2 regions of the Pseudomonas sp. KH_046_2 genome follow, and region 2 is predicted to be linked to the other one. Evidence: riboswitches for the same ligand, from Rfam matches in the RefSeq annotation. Region 2 holds a riboswitch; the other holds the start of a gene.
What was found. A riboswitch is a leader RNA that binds a small molecule or an ion and turns the genes downstream of it on or off. The one in region 2 is predicted to bind cobalamin.
Positions count from the first base shown of each region.

Region 1: linked by a shared signal. The riboswitch ahead of cobW (cobalamin biosynthesis protein CobW) and the one ahead of cobO (cob(I)yrinic acid a,c-diamide adenosyltransferase) in region 2 are both predicted to bind cobalamin.

Region 1 is NZ_CM174480.1:3,479,020-3,482,319, reverse strand. It holds gene AC3IX1_RS15685 (cobalamin biosynthesis protein) at 1-273, opposite strand, end outside; gene AC3IX1_RS15680 (CbtA family protein) at 270-977, opposite strand; gene AC3IX1_RS15675 (CbtB domain-containing protein) at 989-1,180, opposite strand; cobalamin riboswitch at 1,302-1,527, opposite strand; cobalamin riboswitch at 1,763-1,975, shown strand; gene cobW (cobalamin biosynthesis protein CobW) at 2,079-3,149, shown strand; gene cobN (cobaltochelatase subunit CobN) at 3,153-3,300, shown strand, end outside.
Region 2 is NZ_CM174480.1:1,861,928-1,865,227, reverse strand. It holds gene AC3IX1_RS08505 (cobyrinic acid a,c-diamide synthase CobB) at 1-506, opposite strand, end outside; gene cobO (cob(I)yrinic acid a,c-diamide adenosyltransferase) at 503-1,114, opposite strand; cobalamin riboswitch at 1,197-1,429, opposite strand; gene AC3IX1_RS08495 (hypothetical protein) at 1,583-2,167, shown strand; gene AC3IX1_RS08490 (PQQ-dependent sugar dehydrogenase) at 2,234-3,300, shown strand, end outside.

The DNA.
Region 1 (3,300 bases), 1.6 Mb from region 2:
GGCTATTTGCGATTGATGACTGAGTTGCGGTTCATAAACGGCCAACTGTTCACTGCTGAAATACTGCAATTCCAGTCCAAGCTGCTGAGCCAGTTCGATCAGCGCAGGCTCGTCGCGCTTCGAATCGATGCTGGCCAGCGCCTTGATTTCATGACGAGCAATCTGGTGCGCCTCCAGCGCCTGATCGAGCAGCGCCAGCAACGTGCTGACAGGGCAGCCTCGCTGGCAGCCCAGACCGACCACCAGGGTCGGCGCTGTGCTGATATCCGTCATGCGTTGTATTGGCCATCGCTTTTGCGACGGAACAACCAGGCGCTGATCAGGCCCAGGGCCAGCCAGAACGCCACGTTGGTCAGTTGCGAAGCGATTTTGAACTGGGTTTCCAGTGCCTCTGGAGCGAGCATCGAATGCACTTCCGGTTGCGGTGCGCCAATCACATGGGGAACGGCGAGGATCGCCGCGCCGAGGATTTTCATCAGCCAGTGACGGCTGAACACGATCAGCGCGATACCGACGGCGGTGGAGGCGGCGGTACCGATCCACCACAGTTGCCGTTGTGCCAGGTCGGCGGCGGCAGTGCCTGGCAGTTCCGGAGGCAGGCCGAGGGTCGGCGCGAGCACGAAGGTCGCGTAACCGGCCAGGCCCCAGAGCAGGCCCTGGGAGGTTTTGGTTGGCGCACGCAAGGTGTACAGGCCGGCCAGCATCAGGGCGAAACCGACGGCCACCACCAGGTTGCCACCGGTGGTCGACAGCACGCGCTGCCAGCCGTCTTCCGGCTCCCAGGCTTGCGCATCGTGAGTGTGGGCAGCCGTCGCACCGTCGGCGTGCTCATGCATTTCAACAGCGGCCGGTTCGGATTTTTCGTAGGTCTCGGCCTGCAAAATCAGCGGAGCGACCCAGAAACTTTGCAGCAGGGTCAGCAACAGGGCGGCCAGCAGCCCGGTGAAACCTGCGGTTTGCGCAATACGCGTGATCATGTCGACAGCTCTCAATGGCACGGGAACGCGGAGCTGTGGCGGGTATCGTGGGCGGCGTTGTGCACCGCTTCGATATGCGAGAAACCGGCGAAATACACCAGGCACGCGCCCAAAATCGACGCGCAGACGGCGACGGTCAGACGTTGGGTCAGGGTTGAGGTGGTGCTCGCGGCTGTGTGTTCGGCGCTGCTGATGATCGACATGGCGTTTCCCTCTGGTCTGTCAGCGGGGAATAAGAGCGCACGCAAAAAACCGTACGACCAGGCGCGCAAGGTTTCAAACAGCGCCCGCCCACCGCGGGTTTGTTGGTTCAGTGACCGTACTGGTCACTTTGTGTTGCGGGCCGGTCTCCGGGCTCACGAGGGGCGAAGGCTTGCGCCTGGACCTGAAAGCATCACCTTCCCATGCCGCAGTGGCACAGTGGATCTGACGCTTCGCTCGCTTACCGTTGCGGGGGCAGCACCGGACTGACATGGCTTAAGAGTAAAGCACATGATTCACCGGTTTCCCGTTTCACCCTGTGAAGGGCACCCGTAACAAGGTGTGTAGGAGAGCATGGGCGGGGGTTGGGCGTCAATTGGCAAGGGTTCTCACTTGAGGCTTGCACAACACATTGTGGCGAGGGAGCTTGCTCCCGTTGGGTTGCGAAGCGACCCCCCTCACCTTTATCCAGGTAAAACCTGCACTCTGGATTTGCGACGGCTTCGCCGCCGAACGGGAGCAAGCTCCCTCGCCACAGAGGATCGCAATCAACCTGCGGACATTGACCCGCCCCAAGACCATGCGTAGCCTTGCGCTTTCGAGGTTCTTCGGCGTTTGTCGAAGCTAAGAAGGGAACGCGGTCGATGCCGCGGCTGCCCCCGCAACTGTGAACGGTGATGTTCGTTGCCACGCCACTGCAGGCTCAATCCATGAGGCCGGCGGGAAGGCGCAGCGAATGCCAGGCTCAAGGCCGGCACACCGTCAGCCAGGAGACCTGCCTCGTCACAGATTCTCACTTTCAACCGGGCGGGGTGATCCGGTGGCGAACTCTTCAGGCACGCGCGTCCGCGTTGCCGGTCGTCGTCCCGTATGCCCGCCACATTAGCCATAGGGCATCCGATGAAAACACTGGCCAAACTCCCCGTCACCATCGTCACCGGCTTTCTCGGCTCGGGTAAAACCACGCTGCTGCGGCACATGCTCGACAACGCCCAAGGTCGCCGCATCGCGGTGATTGTCAACGAGTTCGGCGAGTTGGGCATCGACGGCGAAATCCTCAAGCAGTGCTCCATCGGTTGCACCGAAGAAGAGGCCAACGGCCGTGTCTATGAGCTGGCCAACGGCTGCCTGTGCTGCACCGTCCAGGAAGAATTCTTCCCGGTGATGCGCGAACTGGTGGCCCGTCGCGGCGATCTTGACCATATCCTCATCGAAACGTCCGGCCTGGCCCTGCCCAAGCCGCTGGTCCAAGCCTTCCAGTGGCCGGAAATCCGCAGCGCTTGCACGGTGGACGCCGTGATCACCGTGGTCGACAGCCCTGCCGTGGCCGCCGGCACCTTCGCGGCCTTCCCGGATCAGGTCGACGCCCAGCGCAAGCTCGACCCGAACCTGGACCACGAATCGCCGCTGCACGAACTGTTCGCCGACCAACTGGCCAGCGCTGACCTGGTGATCCTCAACAAAGCCGACCTGATCAACCCGGCGGACCTGGCCCGCGTGCGCCTGGAAGTCGCCGAGGAATTGCCGCCAGCGGTGAAAATCATCGAAGCCAGCAGCGGTCGCCTGCCGCTGGACGTGCTGATCGGGCTGGGTGCCGGCTCCGAGGAACACATCGACAGCCGTCATAGCCACCACGATCATCATCACGATGGCGACGACGATCATGACGACCACGATCACGACGCCTTCGATTCGATCTCCATCGAACTGCCGCAGGCCGACGAAAGCCTGCTGATGGACGCGCTGACTCAACTGGTGGTCCAGCACGGCATCCTGCGCGTCAAAGGCTTCGCCGCCGTTCCAAACAAACCGATGCGCCTGCTGATCCAAGGCGTGGGCACGCGTTTCGACAAGCACTTCGACCGCCAGTGGGGCACCGAAGAAGCACGCGTAACCCGCCTGGTGCTGATCGGCCAGGAACTGGACGCCACTGTTCTCGAAGCGCAATTGCGCGCCGCGCTCAGCGTGTAAGCCATGCACCTGCTCAGGACCCAGCCCGGCGGTTTCGTGTCGGATGACAACATTGCCGACCTTGGACAAACCCCCGCCGAACTGGTGGTCCTGTGCAGCGGCGATTCCAGCCTGGCGCTGCTTGCCGAAGCGGCGCAGCAATTGCCCGACG
Region 2 (3,300 bases):
AAACCTTCAGTCAGGCTGCCTTCGAGCAGTTGCGCATGGCGCAGCGTGCCGACACGATTGGCCAGCACGCCGGCGAACGGCAGGTCCGGCTGATAACGCGCCAGCCCCAGGGCCAATGCGCCGAAGGTCTGGGCCATGGCGGTGCCATCGATCACACCCAGCACCGGCACACCGAAATGCCGCGCCAGATCGGCGCTCGACGGCGTACCGTCGAACAGTCCCATGACGCCTTCGATCAGGATCAGATCCGCTTCAGCAGCGGCTTCCCACAACAACCGGCGACTCTCCTGCTCACCGACCATCCACATGTCCAGTTGATACACCGGCGCACCGCTGGCGCGCTCGAGGATCATCGGATCGAGAAAGTCGGGGCCGCACTTGAACACGCGAACCTTGCGCCCCTGATTGCGATGCAATCGGGCCAGTGCCGCGGTGACGGTGGTCTTGCCCTGGCCAGAGGCCGGCGCGGCAATCAGTACCGCCGGGCAATGACGAGGCTGGTTCACAGTTCGACGCCTTTCTGCGCTTTGATCCCGGCTTGGAAGGCGTGTTTGATCACGCCCATTTCGGTGACGGTGTCGGCCATCTCGATCATTTCCGGCTTGGCGGCACGACCGGTAACCACCACGTGTTGCATCGGTGGCCGGGACTGCAAGTCGCTGAGCACCTGATCGAGATCGAGGTAGCCGTGCTTGAGGGCGATGTTCAGCTCATCCAGCACCACCAGACCGATGGAAGGATCGCGCAGCAGTTGCTGTGACACCGCCCAGGCGGCTTCGGCGGCGGCGATGTCGCGCTGGCGGTCCTGGGTTTCCCAGGTAAAACCTTCGCCCATCACGTGAAAGCGCACCTGCTCGGGAAAGCGCCGGAAGAACAACTCTTCGCCCGTGCTGTTGCGGCCCTTGATGAACTGCACCACGCCGCACTGCATGCCGTGCCCCATGGCGCGGGCAAGCATGCCGAAAGCCGAACTGCTCTTGCCCTTGCCGTTGCCGGTCAGCACCAGCAGCAGGCCGCATTCGTTCGGGGAATTGGCGATGCGCTCGTCGATCACGGCTTTTTTGCGCTGCATGCGCGCCAGGTGGCGTTCGTCACGATCGGGGGTATCAGTCATGGGGGAGCTCTCCGTTGAGGCAGGAATAACGGCGGGCAGGCACAAGAATAGAAGGCAACAAGCCTGGCATCGCCCACCGTGATGCCGCTGGATGAATCAGGCCGGTCTCCGGGCTCATGAGTGGCGCGGGGCCGGACTGTGCGCCTTCCCGCATCGAATCGACACAGTGGCATCACACACAGTTTTCACTCATTTACCGTTGCGGGGGCAGCGCCGGAATTGCGGGCCTTCGACCAACAGAAGAACTCACTCACCGGCTTCCCTGTTTCACTCTGTCGACCCAAGCCACAGAGCACCTGAAACAAGCCGCGAAGGTTAGAGGGTTGGGGGTGGAGCGTCAATTAAAGCCGGGAGGCCAACGACCGAATAACTGCCATCAATCAATAAACTGACGTCAATCTTGTGCCACGCTCCCAGCAGTGATATCAAAGAGCCACAACCTCACAACACAACAACAAGGGTGAGCCCATGCAAGGCATGATCATCAGCAATCCAAAGCTGGAATTCCTGCGCCCGGTGCTCGAGCACTGGTTCGAATGCATCGACCGTTACAACGCCGTCCGCGGCGATGGCGACACACCGTACTGGCACGACGAAAAGGCCAATCTCGGACTGCTGTCTGCCGCCGCCTGGATGGCCGAGATGGTCACGCTGCAACAGACGCCAACCCGCAAGCAGACCGAAGAAGGCGAACGCAATAGCCGCGCCGACCTGCTCCTGGCCTCGTCCGAAACCCGCGCCTACATCCAGACCAGCCAGCGCTGGCCACGGGTCAACAGCCTCAACCTGTCCCAGGCCCTGCTCGATATCGCCAGCGATGCCAAGCGGCTGAGCCACGCCAGCGACCTGAAACTCGGCTGCCTGTTCGTCGCCCCGCAAAAAGCCCAGCAGGGCGCCACGCCGGAAGAGCTCCAGGACATGGTCGACGACCTGCAAAAAGAACACACCTGCGCTGTCGCCTGGTATTTCCCTTATGCCTATCGCAAGTTGCGCAACGAAGCCGGCAACTATCACCCCGGTATTGCGGTGCTGTTCAAGGAAGCCCGCGGCTGAGGGTTGAACCATCGCACGACAACGCTTCTCTATGATTAGAACAAGGCATTCATAGGGAAGACCAGTATGCGCACGCCCCCGCTCGTTCTCGTTATCGCGCTCAGCGGAGGGCTCGCCGCTTGTGGCGAGACCTCCAGCCTGCAAGTCTCCGATGGCACCGGCCCGTCACCCCAACTGCCGGAACCCAATAAAACCCTGATCCCGACCGTGAACATCGCCCCGGCCATCGGCTGGCCACAGGGTGCGAAACCCGTCGCCGCCACGGGCACTCAAGTGGCCGCATTTGCCGAGGACCTGGATCACCCCCGCTGGCTTTATGTGCTGCCCAATGGCGACGTACTGGTGGCGGAAACCAACGCACCACCCAAACCCGAAGACGGCAAAGGCATCCGCGGCTGGGTCATGAAGAAAGTCATGGACCGCGCCGGGGCCGGTGTGCCCAGCGCCAACCGCATCACCTTGCTCCGCGACCAGGACCACGATGGCGTCGCGGAAACCCGCACGGTGTTTCTGCAAAACCTCAATTCGCCCTTCGGCATGACGCTGGTCGGCAATGACCTGTATGTGGCCGACACCGATCGCCTGCTGCGCTTCCACTATAAAAGTGGCGATACGCAGATCAAGTCGCCGCCGGTCAAGGTTGTCGACCTGCCGGGTGGCCCGCTGAACCATCACTGGACGAAAAACGTCATCGCCAGCAAGGACGGCAGCAAGCTGTACGTCACCGTGGGTTCCAACAGCAACGTCGGCGAAAACGGCATGGACAAGGAAGAAGGCCGCGCGGCGATCTGGGAAGTGGATCGCGCCACCGGCCAGCAGCGGATCTTCGCCTCCGGCCTGCGCAATCCCAACGGCATGGCGTGGGAACCGCACAGTGGAGCGCTGTGGACCGCGGTCAACGAACGGGATGAAATCGGCAGTGACCTGGTACCGGACTACATCACTTCGGTGAAGGACGGCGCATTCTATGGCTGGCCGTACAGTTACTACGGCCAGCATGTCGATATTCGCGTCGAGCCGCAAAACCCGGACCTGGTGGCCAAGGCCATCGCCCCGGACTACGCCGTCGGCCCGCACACGGCATCACTGGGCCTGACCTTCGCCGAAAACAGCAAGCTGCCGCCGCCCTTTAC